3 regions of the Sedimentibacter sp. genome follow, and region 2 is predicted to be linked to each of the others. Evidence: riboswitches for the same ligand, from Rfam matches in the RefSeq annotation. Region 2 holds a riboswitch; each other region holds the start of a gene.
The links. A riboswitch is a leader RNA that binds a small molecule or an ion and turns the genes downstream of it on or off. The one in region 2 is predicted to bind glycine.
Positions count from the first base shown of each region.

Region 1: linked by a shared signal. The riboswitch ahead of gcvT (glycine cleavage system aminomethyltransferase GcvT) and the one ahead of AAGU76_RS00815 (GrdX family protein) in region 2 are both predicted to bind glycine.
Region 3: linked by a shared signal. The riboswitch ahead of AAGU76_RS18055 (sodium:alanine symporter family protein) and the one ahead of AAGU76_RS00815 (GrdX family protein) in region 2 are both predicted to bind glycine.

Region 1 covers NZ_JBCFAS010000003.1:84,713-90,364, forward strand. Annotated here, with positions in the region: gene AAGU76_RS12295 (M42 family metallopeptidase) at 1-177, shown strand, start outside; gene AAGU76_RS12300 (AEC family transporter) at 196-1,134, shown strand; gene AAGU76_RS12305 (TrmH family RNA methyltransferase) at 1,144-1,857, shown strand; gene AAGU76_RS12310 (flavodoxin domain-containing protein) at 2,411-2,896, opposite strand; glycine riboswitch at 3,131-3,227, shown strand; gene gcvT (glycine cleavage system aminomethyltransferase GcvT) at 3,336-4,430, shown strand; gene gcvH (glycine cleavage system protein GcvH) at 4,606-4,980, shown strand; gene gcvPA (aminomethyl-transferring glycine dehydrogenase subunit GcvPA) at 4,990-5,652, shown strand, end outside.
Region 2 covers NZ_JBCFAS010000001.1:162,433-168,084, forward strand. Annotated here, with positions in the region: gene queG (tRNA epoxyqueuosine(34) reductase QueG) at 1-122, shown strand, start outside; gene AAGU76_RS00795 (DUF503 domain-containing protein) at 82-363, shown strand; gene nth (endonuclease III) at 363-1,004, shown strand; gene trmL (tRNA (uridine(34)/cytosine(34)/5-carboxymethylaminomethyluridine(34)-2'-O)-methyltransferase TrmL) at 1,100-1,570, shown strand; gene AAGU76_RS00810 (Na/Pi cotransporter family protein) at 1,579-3,201, shown strand; glycine riboswitch at 3,261-3,372, shown strand; gene AAGU76_RS00815 (GrdX family protein) at 3,667-4,026, shown strand; gene AAGU76_RS00820 (glycine/sarcosine/betaine reductase component B subunit) at 4,056-5,336, shown strand; gene grdB (glycine reductase complex selenoprotein B) at 5,347-5,652, shown strand, end outside.
Region 3 covers NZ_JBCFAS010000006.1:77,833-83,484, reverse strand. Annotated here, with positions in the region: gene murF (UDP-N-acetylmuramoyl-tripeptide--D-alanyl-D-alanine ligase) at 1-358, opposite strand, end outside; gene AAGU76_RS18060 (SLC13 family permease) at 544-1,656, shown strand; glycine riboswitch at 1,872-1,961, shown strand; gene AAGU76_RS18055 (sodium:alanine symporter family protein) at 2,048-3,430, shown strand; gene AAGU76_RS18050 (copper amine oxidase N-terminal domain-containing protein) at 3,472-4,893, opposite strand; gene nhaC (Na+/H+ antiporter NhaC) at 5,057-5,652, opposite strand, start outside.

The DNA of each region.
Region 1 (5,652 bases), on a different contig from region 2:
GACATTTACCCCATGTACGGCTCTGACGTTTCATCGTCACTGAAGGGCGGCAATGACATAAGAGGAGGCCTCATCGGCCCCGGTGTCCACGCTTCCCACGGAATGGAAAGAACTCACATTGACGGAATTGAAAACACAATAAAACTTATATACGCTTACCTGACAGAAGTACAATAACTTAAAGGATGGACTGAATTGGAAAATTTAATATTCTCGCTAAATGTGGTGGCTCCTATATTTTTGCTGATGGTACTTGGAGCCTTTCTAAAAAAAATCAAGATATTTGACGAGGAGTTTCTGATAAAGGCAAACAGCTTTGCATTTAAGGCTCTTTTTCCGGTGCTTCTTTTCAACAATATTTACAAAAGCAAGCTTTCAAGCGAAGTCAACATAAAACTGATTGTTTTTGCAGTGGTTGTTGTTTTTGCCATAATCGGCATAACACTTCTTACCGTGCCAAGACTTGAAAAGGACAACAGAAACCGCGGTGTTATCATCCAGGGACTATACAGAAGCAACTTCGTCTTGTTCGGTGTTTCACTGAGCCAGAACCTTTTCGGCAGCGAAGGGCTGGGAGCAGTCACTACGCTGGTTGCCATAATAATACCCATTTACAACTTTATGGCAGTTATAATTTTAGACATGTATTCAAATGATAAAAGCGACATAAAGGATAACTTCATAAACATAATTACAAATCCCCTTATAGTCGGTTCTGTCATAGGAATATTGGTTTCGGTTCTTCAAATAAAGCTTCCCATTTTCGTGGAAAAAACGATAAATGATGTTTCAAACATGGCCACTCCTCTGGCGCTCATGGCGCTTGGTGGCGAAATAAAGGTTCAGAACATTCACAATAACCTTAAGTACATTGCTGTTGTAACCACAGGCAGACTCATTGTAATCCCTGCAGCAGTGATTCTGGCTGCCTTGAGCTTCGGCTTCAGAGGACCTGAGCTGGGAGCTCTGTTCAGCATGGTTGCACCATCGGTGGCAGTTTCAAGCTATACCATGGCTCAGCAGTACGACTGCAATTACGAGCTTGCCGGTCAGTTGGTGTTTGTGTCCACAATGTTCAGCCCGTTCACCATATTCATGTTCATTTTCGTCATGAAGACAGTGGGCTTGTTTTAGGAGGTATTTATGGAAATTAAATCATACAAAAAAAGTTTTGAACATTCGTACACCTTTGGAATGTTTCCAACGGTGGAGCTCATTACGTCCAGGCCTCAGGCTGTGGTGAAGGTTCTTGTAAGCTCAAGCTACAGGTCGGACAATTCAATTGACATTTTCGAACTGTGCAGGAAACACAACATCAGGACTGAAATCAATGACAAGGCTATCAACAAGGTAGCTGACAAGGAAAACTGTTTTGTGGTTGGTGTCTTTGAAAAATACAGCTGCAGCTTAAGCAGCAGTCAATCCCACATAGTTCTGGTGAATCCCAGCAACATGGGAAACATGGGAACAATAATAAGGACGCTTGTGGGATTCGGCCTCAGCGACCTGGCTATAATCAGCCCCGGTGTGGATATATTCGACCCCAAGGTAATCAGGGCTTCAATGGGTGCCTTGTTCAGGGTAAATTTCAGGTATTACGACAATTTCGAACAGTACAGGGCTGAATTCAAGGAGCACATGATTTACACGTTCATGCTGGATGGTGCAAAATCGCTTAAGGATGTAAAACATGATGAATACAAAAAATTCTCGTTGGTGTTCGGAAATGAGGCAACCGGACTGGATTCAAGCTTTGCCGGTGCAGGAACAAGCGTGCTTATCAAGCATACGGACAGAATAGATTCCTTGAACCTCACAATTGCAGCAGGCATTGCAATGTATCATTTTTGCAGCTGATTGGAAAAACATGAATATAATAGAAATTAAAGGATAAATATTTGATAATCTAATGCAGATAATATATCTGATGAAGCTCTCAAGCTCATATATTATTTTAGAGAGGATGATTTAAAATAAAGAACTTTAATTTCAACAACAGAAAAGATAATAACAATGACAGGCTGTTTAGCACAGAAGAGCAGTCAAAACTTGACAGCCAGCAGAATTTCAGGGATCAGCTGAGAAATCTGAACGACAACAACAGAAATGATAACAACAGAAATGAAAACAGAAACGATAACAACCGTTTCGACAACAGAAATGACAACAACAGAAATGACAACAACAGAAACGACAACAACAGAAACAATAACAATCGTTTTGACAACAGGAATGACAACAACAGAAACGATAACAACAGAAACGATAACAATCGTTTTGACAACAAGAACGACAACAACAGAAACAATGAAAATAACAAGAACAGAAACAATAACGACAATTTCAGATAGTAATCTGATTTTGCCGCACTTGTTGTTTTTAAGAAAAAAACGGTCATTGACCGTTTTTTTTATACCATATTTTCCAATATATCATCTGCCATCCTGTTTATGCTTTCAGTATCAATCTCCAGCATCCTGTTATCCTGCCTGAAGGTTTTTTTCACCATCTTCATTATGAGCAGGTCAAAAAGCTTGTATGGCTTTGTTTTAAACCTTCCTCCGAAGCATTGTATTGAAAATGACTTGTCCAGAAGCTTTTTCGGGAAGTTGTGCAGCAGGTACTGGTTGACTTTTTCCGGAAAACCGCAGCAAATGTAAATGGCGGTCTTCTTTTTCATAAGAACATCCACGTTGTCCTTTATGAAATCAAGGGTTGATTGGTGTATGTTGTTAAATCTTATACAGCTGCCTATTACAACGACGTCGTAATCTTTGGGGTCAGGTTTTGACCTGGTCAGGTTTACGGTTTCTGCGCCGGGAAGTTTGTCAGCCAGCATTTTTGCACACATTTCCGTGGTGCTGTTGTTGCTTGCATACGCTATTAGAATTCTCATTTTGAGCTCCATTCTATAAGATAATAAAATGATAATATTATATTCATGAATTGTCAAGTTCATGAGTTGTCACAAATGTAACATTAATAAAAATGCATTAAGAACAAAACATAAAAGTAGTTTTTTTAACATGCAAAAACTATTGACAAAGGCAGATTTCAAGCATTATAATGATAATGTCAAACATATAGAATAATTTGACATAAAGATAAAAGTTAATAAATATAATATTGAGTGATGGGCACAGGAGAGTTCCGAAAGGACGCCGAAGAAGCAAATTGCACTGGTCGGGTGCAACGAAACTTTCAGGCAAAAGGGCTGTGTCCGGACAATACTCTGAATAGCAATCTGAGACAGAGGTAATGACGCACGTTGTTACGCTGTCTTTTTTTTCAGCAAAATTGGAAAATTTTGCAAATATATATTAAGGAGTGATGAAGTGAAAACGACACCATTATACGAAAAGCACATGGAGCTTAATGGAAAAATCATTGATTTCGGAGGCTGGGCGCTGCCGGTGGAGTACTCGGGAATCATACCCGAGCACGAAGCCGTGAGGAATGCTGCAGGACTCTTTGATGTATCCCACATGGGAGAAATAACCGTAAAGGGACAGGATGCCGAGAAATATTTGCAGATGGTTGTGACAAACGACATTTCGGTTCTATCGGAAGGGCAGATAGCATATACCCCAATGTGCTATACAGACGGCGGAGTAGTTGACGACCTTTTGGTCTACAAGTACAGCTGCACGGATTATCTGCTGGTTGTCAATGCCTCAAACATCCAAAAGGATTTTCAGTGGCTTGAATCACAGACATTCGGAGATGTCCAGGTAAGTAACGTATCTGACGAATATGCCCAGCTTGCTCTTCAGGGACCTAGGGCACAGGATATTCTGCAGAAGCTTGTTGTGATTGATCTTGATGAGCTTGAGTTTTATCATTTTGCAGATAACGTTAAGGTAGGGGAGTTCAGAGTTCTGGTATCACGCACCGGATACACGGGTGAAGACGGGTTTGAGCTGTACTTTGACGCTAAGGATGCTCCAAAGCTTTGGGATGCCATACTTGAAGCAGGAAAAGATGAAGGGCTTGTACCTGCAGGTTTGGGAGCCAGGGACACCCTTAGATTTGAGGCTGCCCTTCCGCTGTACGGACAGGAAATCGACAAGGACATAACTCCGCTGGAAGCAGGTCTTGGATTTTTTGTGAAGATGGGCAAGGAAAATTTCATAGGCAAGGAAGCTCTTGAAAAACAAAAGGCAGAAGGTCTCAAAAGAAAGGTTGTTGGATTTGAAATGGTTGACAGGGGAATACCCAGAAGCCACTATGAGGTTATGGCAGACAGCAGAAAGATAGGATATGTGACCACAGGAAGCTATTCTCCCACGTTGAAGAAAAACATAGGACTTGCGCTGATTGAAGCCGAGTACGCAAAGGAAGGAACGGAAATTGAAATATTGATAAGAAACAAAAGCCTGAAAGCAAAGATAATCAAAAAAACGTTCTACACGAAAAAATATAAAAAGTAAATCATTTTAATTAAGAATGAAGAGTGAAGAATTAAGAATTATAAGCTTATTGTATGTCATCCACATGGATGAAGGATCGTATTATGGCAATGTAAGTAAAAAAGAATTATAGAAAAACAATGCTAGTCAATGCTTGTGCATTGTCGAATTAAACTATCGTTATCAGGAGGATATTATGAAAGTATTGAATGAACTTAAGTATTCGGAATCACATGAGTGGATAAAGGTTGAAGGAAGTAAAGCATATGTGGGAATAACAGACTATGCACAGGATCATTTGGGAGATGTTGTGTACGTTGAACTTCCTGAAGTGGGAACAGATGTTGCAGCTGGAGACCAGTGCATAGTTTTAGAATCCGTAAAGGCGGCATCCGACGTGTACACACCTGTATCGGGAAAGGTTGTTGAAGTCAACGAAAATCTTTCCGACAATCCCGGCTCCATAAATGAAAATCCATATGAGTCATGGATCATGGCTGTAGAATTGTCTAATCCCGCAGAAATTGATTCGCTTATGAGTGCAGAAGACTACGAAAAAATATGCGATTAAGGAGATATTATGGCTAGATATATTGGAAATACTGATGAAGACAGAAGGCTGATGCTTAAGGAAATTGGTTATCCAGACATAGAATCTCTTTTCAAGGCCGTACCGGATTCGGTGCATTTGAAGGACAAACTGAACATTCCAGAGGCGTTGTCGGAAATGGAGCTTGTCAGGAGCATGAAAAACATGGCGATGGAAAATGTCAGCACCGATGACTGCGCATGTTTCCTGGGGGCCGGCTCCTACGACCACTACATTCCTTCTGCCATAGACCAGCTTGTTTCAAGGCAGGAATTTTATACAGCCTACACTCCCTACCAGCCTGAAATAAGCCAGGGAACGCTGCAGGCAATTTTTGAGTACCAGACCATGATCTGTGAGCTCACAGGCATGGCAGTTTCAAACGCATCCATGTACGACGGAGCAACCGCTCTCACGGAAGCGGCAATTATGGCATGCGAAGCCGTAAAAAGACCTGAAATCCTGGTTGCATCAACTGTTCACCCTGAAAGCCGCCAGGTTCTTAAGACTTATGCGCAGTTCAGGAACATGAAGGTTACTGAAATTAATTTCAGTAACGGCCAGCTGGACATGGATGACCTAAATTCTAAGCTGAGCAGTGACACAGCCGCCGTTATAATTCAAAGTCCGAACTTTTTCGGGATAATTGAAGAC
Region 2 (5,652 bases):
CATCTGTTGTTTTGAATAACCGCCTGAATAATGAAAAAGATAAGGTTAGACATGAATTTGAAAAACTTCTGGAGGTTTATGATGACAATTGGAATATGCGAGATAGAGATATTGATTTATGAATCACATTCCCTGAAGGAAAAGAGACATGTGATAAAAAGCATAATTGAACGTATAAAGTCAAGATTCAATGCTTCCGTGGCAGAGGTGGATTTCAACGACATCTGGAACAAATCTGTCATAGGAGTGGCTGTAGTGTCAAACGACCAGAAACTGTGTGAATCTGCCATTTCAAAGATAATTAACTTTGTGGATAATGATGAAAGGGTAGAAATCATAACATACAACAAGGAGATTTACTGATGAACAAGGCATCAAAGGTATATGAGATTTTAAGGGAAACATACCCCGATGCAAAGTGTGGATTGGATTACGCAACTCCATTTCAGCTGCTGGTTTCCACGATGCTCAGTGCCCAGGCTACCGACAAAAGCGTTAACAAGGTTACTGCCGAAATGTATGCCTGCTATCCGGATTTAGACAGCTTTCTCACTTTGACGCAGGAAGAGCTTGAACAAAAAATAAAGAAAATCGGGCTGTACAAAAATAAGGCAAAAAACATATATTCCATGTGCAGGGTTCTGAAGGAAAAATACAGTGGCCATGTGCCGACAAACATGGATGATCTCATTTCACTGCCGGGTGTAGGGAGAAAAACGGCTTCTGTTGTGCTGGTTGAAGCATTCAACATTCCGGCATTTCCTGTAGATACTCATGTATACAGGGTAACAAGGAGAATAGGGCTGGCGGAAGGGTCCACGGCAGACAAGGTTTCGGATGAAATGATGAAGAAGCTTCCAAAGTATAAATGGCATCTTACGCATCATCTTTTTATAACACACGGCAGGGAAACTTGCATTGCACAGAACCCGCGCTGCAGCGACTGCGCTGTGAGAGATCTTTGCAATTACTACAGGAAAGAATTCAAGGCAAAGGCACTTTGAAAATTTACAGCATATGGAAAAAATAATGTCTTTATAATATGCACTTTTAATGTTATAATTACAGAGTTTGAAATAAACTACCGCAGGAGAAAGAAATGTCACTAAACATAGTTTTGTTTGAACCTGAAATACCGCAGAACACAGGCAACATTGCCAGGACCTGCGCTGCAACGGGTTCAAGGCTTCATCTTATCAAGCCCTTGGGATTTTCCGTAAAGGACAAGTATCTGAAGAGAGCGGGACTAGATTACTGGAATCTTGTAGATATTACCTACTATGAGAATTTTGACGAGTTTATAGGCAATGTGATAAACAAGGAGGTATTTATATCAACCACAAAGGAAAGCCGTTTTTATACGGATGTCACCTACACTGACGGATGTTACATAATTTTTGGAAAGGAAACTGCCGGACTCCCTGATTTCATACATCAGAGGTTTAAAGAAAGCAGGATAAAGATTCCTATGATTGACAATGCTAATGCCAGAAGCTTGAACCTGGCCAATTCTGTAAATATAGTAATGTACGAAGCCTTGAGACAGATGGGCTTTCCAAAGATGATTTAGGAGGATGTATGGATATAGCAATTAGTTTAATGGGCGGCCTAGGTTTGTTCCTGTTTGGAATGAGCTATATGGGAGACGGGCTGCAAAGAACCGCCGGAAGCAAGATGAAGGACATTTTGGCAGCACTGACCACAAACAAGCTGATGGGAGTGTTGGTCGGAACATTGGTTACCGGAGTAATACAAAGCAGCAGTGCCACCACGGTAATGGTTGTGGGATTTGTCAATGCAGGGCTTATGAATCTGAACCAGGCTGTTGGCATCATAATGGGAGCAAACATCGGTACAACAGTTACGGCATTTTTGGTATCATTGAACATTACAAAGTTTGCAACTTTCATGGTAGGTGTTGGAGTAATTCTGCACATAGCGGCGAAAAAAAGAAAGGTAAAAAGTTTTGCCGAAGTTATAATAGGTTTTGGTATTTTGTTCATCGGCATGGATATAATGAAAGATGCAATGAAGCCTTTGGAGTCAAATCCAAGCTTCACCGGTCTCATGACCAGATTTGACAATCCATATTTGGGAATACTTGTTGGTTTTGTCATGACTGCAATACTTCAGTCAAGCAGTGCCACTACTGGTATTTTGATTGCTGTCGCAGCTACGGGAGTCATTTCATTCGATGCTGCCTACCCGATAATTTTTGGACAGAACATCGGAACCTGTGTTACAGCCATGATTTCCAGCGTGGGTGCAAACACGACTGCCAAAAGAGCGGCGGTTATTCACTTGCTTTTCAACATTATAGGAACGCTATTGTTCATGATTTTCTTAAGAATGCCTGTGGAATTGGCAGTTATGAGAATGATACCTGCGGATGTTCCCAAACAGATTGCAGCAGGTCACATTTTCTTCAATATTCTGAATGTAGTAATAATGTTTCCTTTCTCCGGTTTATTGGTTAAGGCATCTGAGGTCATCGTCAAGAGCGATGGCAGCGATGAAGAGCACGTTACCAAGTATATAGATGAAAGAATACTTGTTACTCCTTCCATAGCGCTCACACAGGCTTCAAAGGAGGTTCTGCATCTTGGAAACATGGCGCTGGAACAGCTTCAGACTGCAGTTGATGCATTTCTTTCAAACAACGATGATCTTTCATACAAGGTTTTTGAAATAGAAAAGAAAGTCAATGAGCTGAGCAAGAAGGTTTTGGAGTACCTTGTCAAACTGGACAAGGAATCGCTGACGAATTTCGAGAAAGACAAACTTGTCGTGCTTATGAACACCAACAATGATATTGAACGTGTGGGAGACCATGCAGACAATATAGGTGAGCTTGTATTGTACAAGTTAGATAACAATGTTCCTTTTTCCGATCAGGCGATAGAGGAGCTGAGAGAGATGTTTGAAGATTCAGTCAGTGTTTTCAAAAGTTCGCTGACTGCGCTGGCAACCATAAATTGTGATGATTGTGACGAAGTAATCAAAATAGACAGCGGAATCGATAAAATGTACAAAACTCTAAGGAAAAACCACATTGAGAGGCTAAACAAGTACATTTGCGAACCAAGCGCAGGAATTATATTCCTTGATATCATCGGAAACCTTGAAAGAATTGGTGATCATTCTTCAAACATAGCAGAATCAATACTTGAGGTCATCCAAAATAAAAATGAAAAAAAATAATAAATATCACTTGATTTATTAAAAATTATTATATATAATTGAATTAAGTTAATAATTGAATGACGTTTGCGGGAGAGACTGTTATGTATTTAACAGCGCCGAAGGAGTAAGTAAATATATATTAGCCGTATTATTGATGATAATCTCAGGCAAAAGGACCGTAGACTGACAAAACTCTGAAAAGCGAAAGCACCGAAGGGGCAACTCTTGCGAGGAAACTCTCAGGTTAGAAAACAGAGCAGAAGGCATATGGTTTTTATTTGCTTTCTGCTTTTTATTTTGTGCAAAAGTACTTAAAATCCGGGCTGTTTGGTTAAGCCTGATAATTTTAAAATTGTCATGCTTCAAACTGTCCGCAAAGATAACGTTTAAATTAAAAATAGTCTGTTCAATGTAAACATTAATGTTTTTGACAAAAAAGAATAAGCTTATTTTTAGTGGGAATAATGATTTAAGGTGGTATCTATGATTATTACTAATAACGAAAAGGTTTTCGGTAAATACAAGGATGATTACAAAATCGTCTTCATCGACGGAAGTTACAGAGATGTGCTTGTAAAAATCAGGGACAAGGTGCATGAAGGACACGAGTTGTTGACTCACCCCCTTTCAAGCAGCGTAAAACCCAATGAAACGCCCTATAAATCAGTTATGATTTCTGATAATAAAGGCAGCTTGAATATTGATTCCCTGTACATAATAGAAAATTCCATAATGGCCTACGACAATTTCAACAAGTGCAGAATAATGTGTATTGATGAGAGAATGCAGGAAGATTTCAAACTAATTGATTTAACTGTGCTGGAGAGCGCGTTAAATATATAAACGAGCTAAAAAATATGGAGGTGAACGTTTTGAAGTTAGAATTAGGCTACATTTTTATTAAGGATATTCAGTTTGCTGAAGTGTCCAAAGTAGAAAACGGCACATTGTACGTCAACAAGGAAGAAGTAAAAGCGTTAATTCTAGAAGATCAAAATTTTAAGTCAGCAGATGTTGAGCTTGCAAGACCTGGTGAGAGCATTCGTATAATGCCTGTTAAGGATGTTATCGAACCAAGGGTTAAAGTAGATGGACCTGGAGGAATATTCCCAGGCATGGTAAGCAAGGTTGAAACTGTGGGTTCAGGCAAAACAAATGTACTGAAAGGCGCAGCTGTTGTAACAACGGGTAAGATCGTTGGGTTCCAGGAAGGTATAATCGATATGACTGGTCCTGGTGCAGAATATACACCATTTTCACAATTGAACAATTTAGTATTGGTTTGTGAACCAATAGATTCACTGAAACAGCACGAACATGAAAAAGCATTGAGATTTGCAGGATACAAGGTAGCTATGTATCTTGGAGAACTTGCGAAAAGCATGACTCCAGATCAGGCTGAAACATTTGAAACTCCTACTCTGGTAGAAGGAATCAAAATGTATCCTGAACTTCCGAGAGTTGCTTATGTATGCATGCTTCAAAGCCAGGGCTTAATGCATGATACATATGTATATGGCGTTGATGCTAAACAGACCATATCAACATTAATTTATCCTACAGAAATGATGGATGGCGCTATTGTAAGCGGCAACTGCGTATCTGCATGCGATAAAAACACTACTTACCACCACTTGAACAACCCTGTAGTTCATGACTTATTTGCTGAACATGGAAAAACATTGAACTTTGTTGGTGTTATTATCACAAATGAAAATGTGTACCTTGCAGACAAAGAAAGATCATCAAACTGGAGTGCTAAGCTTGCTGAGTATCTTGGAGTTGATGGCGTTATAGTATCAGAAGAAGGTTTCGGTAACCCTGACACTGACCTTATAATGAACTGCAAGAAAATTGAAAACAAAGGCATTAAGACTGTTCTTATCACAGATGAATATGCAGGAAGAGACGGCACATCACAATCTCTTGCAGACGCTGACGTAAGAGCAAATGCAGTTGTAACAGGCGGAAATGCCAATGAAGTAATTGAACTTCCACCTATGGACAAAATAATTGGCCACGTTGAAGTTGCTGATGTAATTGCCGGTGGTTTTGACGGCAGTCTCCATGCTGACGGAAGCATAACTGCTGAGCTGCAGGTTATTACAGGAGCTACCAATGAAATGGGCTTCAACAAATTGAGTGCAAGATAGGAAGGAGGAGATAATTATGCTAAAAGTTGTTCACTATATAAACCAATTCTTTGCCAATGTAGGCGGAGAAGAAATGGCTCACATTCCGGCTGAATTAAGAGAAGGCAATGTAGGACCTGGATTAGCTTTCCAGCAGGCATTCGGAGATGAAGCACAAATTGTAGCTACAATTGTGTGCGGAGACTCTTATTTCAATGAGAACATGGAAGAAGCACAAAAAATCATCATAGACATGGTTAAAGAATTACAACCAGATTTATTCATAGCTGGTCCGGCATTTAATGCAGGAAGATACGGCGTTGCATGTGGAACTATT
Region 3 (5,652 bases), on a different contig from region 2:
CCTTGGTTGATGTCTTTCCGTTGCTTCCGGTCACTCCCACGATCTTCACATTCAGCTTATTTCTGTAGTAAAATGACAAATCCTGCAGAGCCTTGACTGTATCATCCACCAAAATCACAGCGATGCTCTCCGGAGGATTAGGCTCGTCCTTGTTCCAAAGAGTTGCACATGCCCCCTTTCTCACTACATCATCTATAAACTTGTGACCGTTTACGGTTTGTCCTTTGATGGGAACAAACAAATTGTTTGGGGATACCTTTCTGGAATCAATGCTGACACCTTCTATCAACCGTTCTGTGTCCCCCCTGCATTCTGAACTTAGCACCTTTGCAGCTTCATTTATTGTAATCCTGATCATAATAAACCTTCTCATATATTAAATTTATGTAACATCATCTCTAATCAATTAATTATATTGCAATTTTGCCGCTATTACAAGGACAAAAAACTGTAAATAAGGCTGGATATGAGTCGTCGCAATCAAAAAAATATTAACAAAATTTTCTTTTGTGGTATAATGTCCCTTGTGACAAGGAGATACATATGAAATCAATAATAAATTTTGTTAAAAAAGAAGCCGTGCTGGTAATATCCTTTGCTGCTGCTGCCGCAACAGCACTCTTTGTTCCGCCGTCGGAAAAATATGTTTCATACATTGACTTTAAAGTCCTGGTCTTGCTTTTCTGCCTTATGGCAATAGTGGCTGGCCTGAAGGAAATAGGACTTTTCAACGTGCTGGCACAGAAAATGACCTCAGGTTCACAAAACACAAGAGGGCTTTTCTTAAGTTTGGTGCTCATTTGCTTTTTCAGCTCCATGCTCATTACAAATGACGTAGCTCTCATTACTTTTGTTCCATTTTCAATTCTGGTTTTAACCATAACCGCGCAGACCGACCACCTCATCACCGTCACGGTCATGCAGACGGTGGCGGCAAACCTCGGAAGCATGCTCACTCCCGTAGGGAACCCTCAGAATCTTTACCTTTACTCATTTTATAACATAAATGCCGCAGATTTTTTCAGGATTACTATTCCAATTGCAGCTGCCGGTCTTGTACTCATACTCATCTTTTCCATATTCGGCAAAAGAGAAGTTATCAATGTGGAATTTAACCGCAAGGAAAAAATAAGCAGCCCCAAAAAGCTATCTGCATACCTGGTGCTGTTTGCGCTTTGCCTGGCTGCAGTATTCAGACTGGCTGACTACAGAATAACATTTGTTGCTGTTCTTACTTCTGTGGCTGCAATGGACAGAAAGCTCCTTCGGGAAGTTGATTACAGCCTTCTGGCAACATTTGTGCTGTTCTTCGTGTTTACTGGAAACATGGGTAACATGGAAGCAGTCAAAACATTCCTTTCCGGTTTGATTGAAGGAAGGGAACTGCTTTTTTCCGTTGGGCTTAGCCAATTTCTGAGCAACGTTCCAACAGCGGTGCTGCTTTCAAACTTCACCGGAAACTTTAAGTCTCTTGTTGTGGGGACAAACATAGGCGGACTGGGTACCCTCGTTGCATCCCTGGCAAGTCTCATTTCGTACAAGCTCTATGTGCAGACGGAAAATGCAAAACCCTTAAGATACCTGGGAGTATTCACGCTTATAAACGGAATCATGCTTGCAGTGTTGTATGTTTTTTCTGCCTTGATCGTAATATAAGTAGCTCATATTTTCCCGTGTCATGTCATAACAATAGTAGAATGAAAATCGCTTTCAATTTCCTATTTGTTTTTTCTGAACTTTTTCCTTTTGTTTTCCCACTGCTCATGATATAATCACGCTCGTGGAAAATTATATAGTTCGAATGATGGTAGTGGGAGAGAGATCATTGATCCGCCGAAGGAGTCACGCTTTCAGGCAAAAGGACCGCTATCGGACGAAACTCTGGAGAGCCTCAAACGAGCACCGAAGGAGCAAGCCGGATATCCGGTCAATCTCTCAGGTAAAAGGACAGAGCAGACTGATTTTTTGGGGCCAGGTCTATTGACTTGGTTTTTTTGTCTTAAGAGGCTTCCTTAATAACGTTACAGCAAAAATTAGGGAGGTAAAAATGCAAAACGTTACATTATTTCTGGAAAAGGCAGATTCTTTCATATGGGGACCGCCGCTTCTTATTCTTCTGGTGGGAACAGGAGTATATCTTACATTCAAACTGGGACTGATTCAGGTCTTCAGGCTTCCGCTTGCATTAAAGTATGTTTTTTCAAAGGACACAGAACAAGGGGCAGAAGGTGACGTATCAAGCTTTCAGGCTCTATGCACCGCATTGGCTGCGACTATAGGCACAGGAAACATAGTCGGTGTGGCAACCGCCATAAAGGCAGGCGGTCCGGGAGCACTGTTCTGGATGTGGGTAGCCGCATTCTTCGGTATGGCAACCAAGTATGGAGAATGCCTGCTGTCAGTAAAATACAGAGTTGTGGACGACAATGGTCAAATGTCGGGCGGTCCCATGTACTATATTGAAAAAGGGCTGGGAAACAGATTCCTGGCTAAAATGTTTGCCGCCTTCGGCATTGCGGTGGCATTCTTCGGAATAGGAACATTTCCTCAAATAAATGCTATAACAGATGCCGTAAAACTTACATTCAACATTCCGGTAGTTGCCACTTCTGTATTTTTGACTGCGGTAGTCGCTTTGGTAACTCTCGGAGGGATAAAGAGCATTGCAAGAATTTCCGAAATCATTGTTCCTTTTATGGCAGTGTTTTACGTTATGGGAGCATTGTTCATCATGATAACAAACATCAGCCTTATCCCGCAGACCTTTCTTCTGGTTATAAAAAGCGCATTTACAACAACAGCTGCTACCGGAGGATTTCTGGGAGCAAGCGTCCTTTATGCAATGCGAAACGGTGTTGCAAGAGGTGTCTTCTCCAACGAATCGGGACTAGGCAGTGCGCCAATTGCAACCGCAGCAGCTAAAACAAACTCCTGTGTAAAGCAGGGACTCATTTCCATGACCGGCACATTTTTTGACACCATAATCATCTGCACCATGACCGGCATGATGCTCATAATGACAGGTGTCTGGAGCGGAGACCTGGTTGGTGCAAGCATGACCAACGAGGCTTTCAATACGGGCCTTCCGGTTATCGGACCTTACATTGTGACTGTGGGACTCATATTTTTTGCCTTCACAACCATTCTTGGATGGAACTACTATGGTGAAAGATGCACGGAGTATCTGTTCGGCGTAAAGGCTATAACAGCTTACAGGTTGGTTTTCATAGTTCTTGTAGGCGTGGGAGCATTTCTAAAGCTGGACATGATATGGATTCTTGCGGATATCGTAAACGGGCTCATGGCTATCCCTAACCTCATAGCATTGGTTGGGCTGAGGAATGTCATTGCGTCTGAAACAAAAGTGTACTTTGATTCAATGAAAAGTGAGACAACCTTAAACTGGAAAAAAGAAACCGAGCAGCAATAATACAAACAGGCGGTGCATTGCACCGCCTGTAGTCTTTATTACTAGTGGCTTTGTTTTTCAATTACGGCTGTAGACCATGTGCCGTCCTGGGTATAGTTGATCTTGTATCCCAGCTTCTCGAAATCCCTTACCTTGACCATGGTTCTTGAGTCAACGATTATTCCGGTCATGTCAATCCTTAAATCTCCCCTCAGAACGTAAGCCTTTCTTGCATCATTGTCCCAGTACACCTCTTCGCCGAATGTTTCGCCTATGTATCTAAGCGGAAGGTAAACTCTGTTGTCAACGATTGTGTACGGTTGGGAATCCCAGTCTGTTTTGCCGTTCTTCCTTGTTATGTCAATCTGTGTGTCATAATCATTTGAATACCACTGTATTGACATGGTCTGAGCAGGATTGAGCCTGTTCTCTGTACGACTGTAAATTCCTTCAAGTTCCTCGGCTGTTATAAAACCACCCTCCACGGATTTCTTCGTAACTGCTGCAGGTGTCACTGTAGTCTTTGATGACAGATTAATAAACTCTATACCTTCATACACAATCTTAGCATAGGAATCTTCCACATAGGAGCTTCCTGATTTGTAAATGTCCTGTTTTATCTGGCTTCCGTCAACCATAGCCTCGTATTCGGAAAGGATGTCTTGCTCCAGCATGAGTTCTGCCTCATCCAGGAAATCATAGAAATCCTGTCTACTATCCTTAAGCTCTGCAATCAACTCTTCCTTTTCTTCTTCTGTCATGTCTTCAAGGCTTGTGCTGCTGTACAGCTTCTCCACATACTTAACTGTTTCGTCGAAAACGCGCTCCCTGTTGTCGCTCATGTAAGAAACCAGCCTCTTTATAAATTCAACTGTGCTTTGAGGAGTCAGCTTCATGGAATATCCTCCGCTTATCTTTGTGATAACCTTGGAATCAAATCCCTTGAACGCAGCTGTAATGTAGTTGAAAGCATCTTCCTGCATAGCATCGTAATTTTCCTTGTAATCCACATCGTAATACTCCTCAAGATCTGCAAGCATTATGTACTCAACATCCTTGAGGCTGTTTGAATATATGTCTTCAATAACCTCGCTGCTTTCCTCCTCGTCGTTGAGCATGTCGTCAAAGGTCAGCATTTCCAGTACCAGGTTCTTTGAAACATATACCTTGTTCTGGTCAATGACGAAATTTATCGGACCGGCTGTCTTTAAGCCGTTGATGCTGAAATCCAGATCAAGATTCATATATATTGAATCCAGATCCTCAATGTCTGCTTCTCCGCTGAGCTCTAATGATACGCTGTAGTTGTCGTCTGCAGCTTCCTCAGAAATTTCAAAGCTTGTATTGTTTTCAAATTGGAACTGTTTCAACTTTGACAGTTCCCTTGCGAGGTTCAAATACCCCAAATCGTTGATTCCGCACCCTGTGAAAACCGACAGCATCATAACAACTGCCAGCCCCAGGGCCATAGTTCTTTTAAACATAAAAATTCCCTCCTTGTTCGTTAACGTTTTCAGTTTATAAATTTAATTTATACATAATTTTACTACATTTGCATCATTGTTACAATAGAATATTAATCTATTCAATCCTACAAAAAAGAGACAAAGATATACATATCCTTGTCTCTTTCTCTGATATACATTACTAATTTGATTCAGATTCTACTTCTGCATTTGTTTCTTTAAATATGGCAATGCCTGTAAATGCATAGAATGTTGCTATAATAGGGCACAGGATGCAGAAAAATGCGAAGGGAGCATATGAGAACACTTCAACTCCAAGCACTCCTGTCACAAAGACACCTGTAGTTGACCAAGGAACAAGATAAGCAAATATTGTTCCTCCATCTTCCAGCGTTCTCGACAGCACCGTTTTCTTGACCTTAAACTTAGAATAGGCGTTTTTCATGATTTGACCGGTCAAGATAATGGCTATGTACTGACTTGCGCACAATATTGTTATGATAAGGCTCATAATCAAGGTGCTTACTATCAATGCAGCATTTGAATGTATTATCTTATTCATCTTGTTCAAGACTACGCTTAATACTCCGATTCTTTGAAGAATTTCACCCAATCCGACAGCTAAGAAGGCTAATGCTGTAGCTCCCATCATGCCCAACATTCCTCCCCTGTTAAGAAGCTTGTTAATCTCAGGTATTTCCGAATTTATTGAAAATCCATTTCCCAAGGCATTGATAATGACTTTAAAGCTATAGTTACCGCTTTGGAAAATTAAGG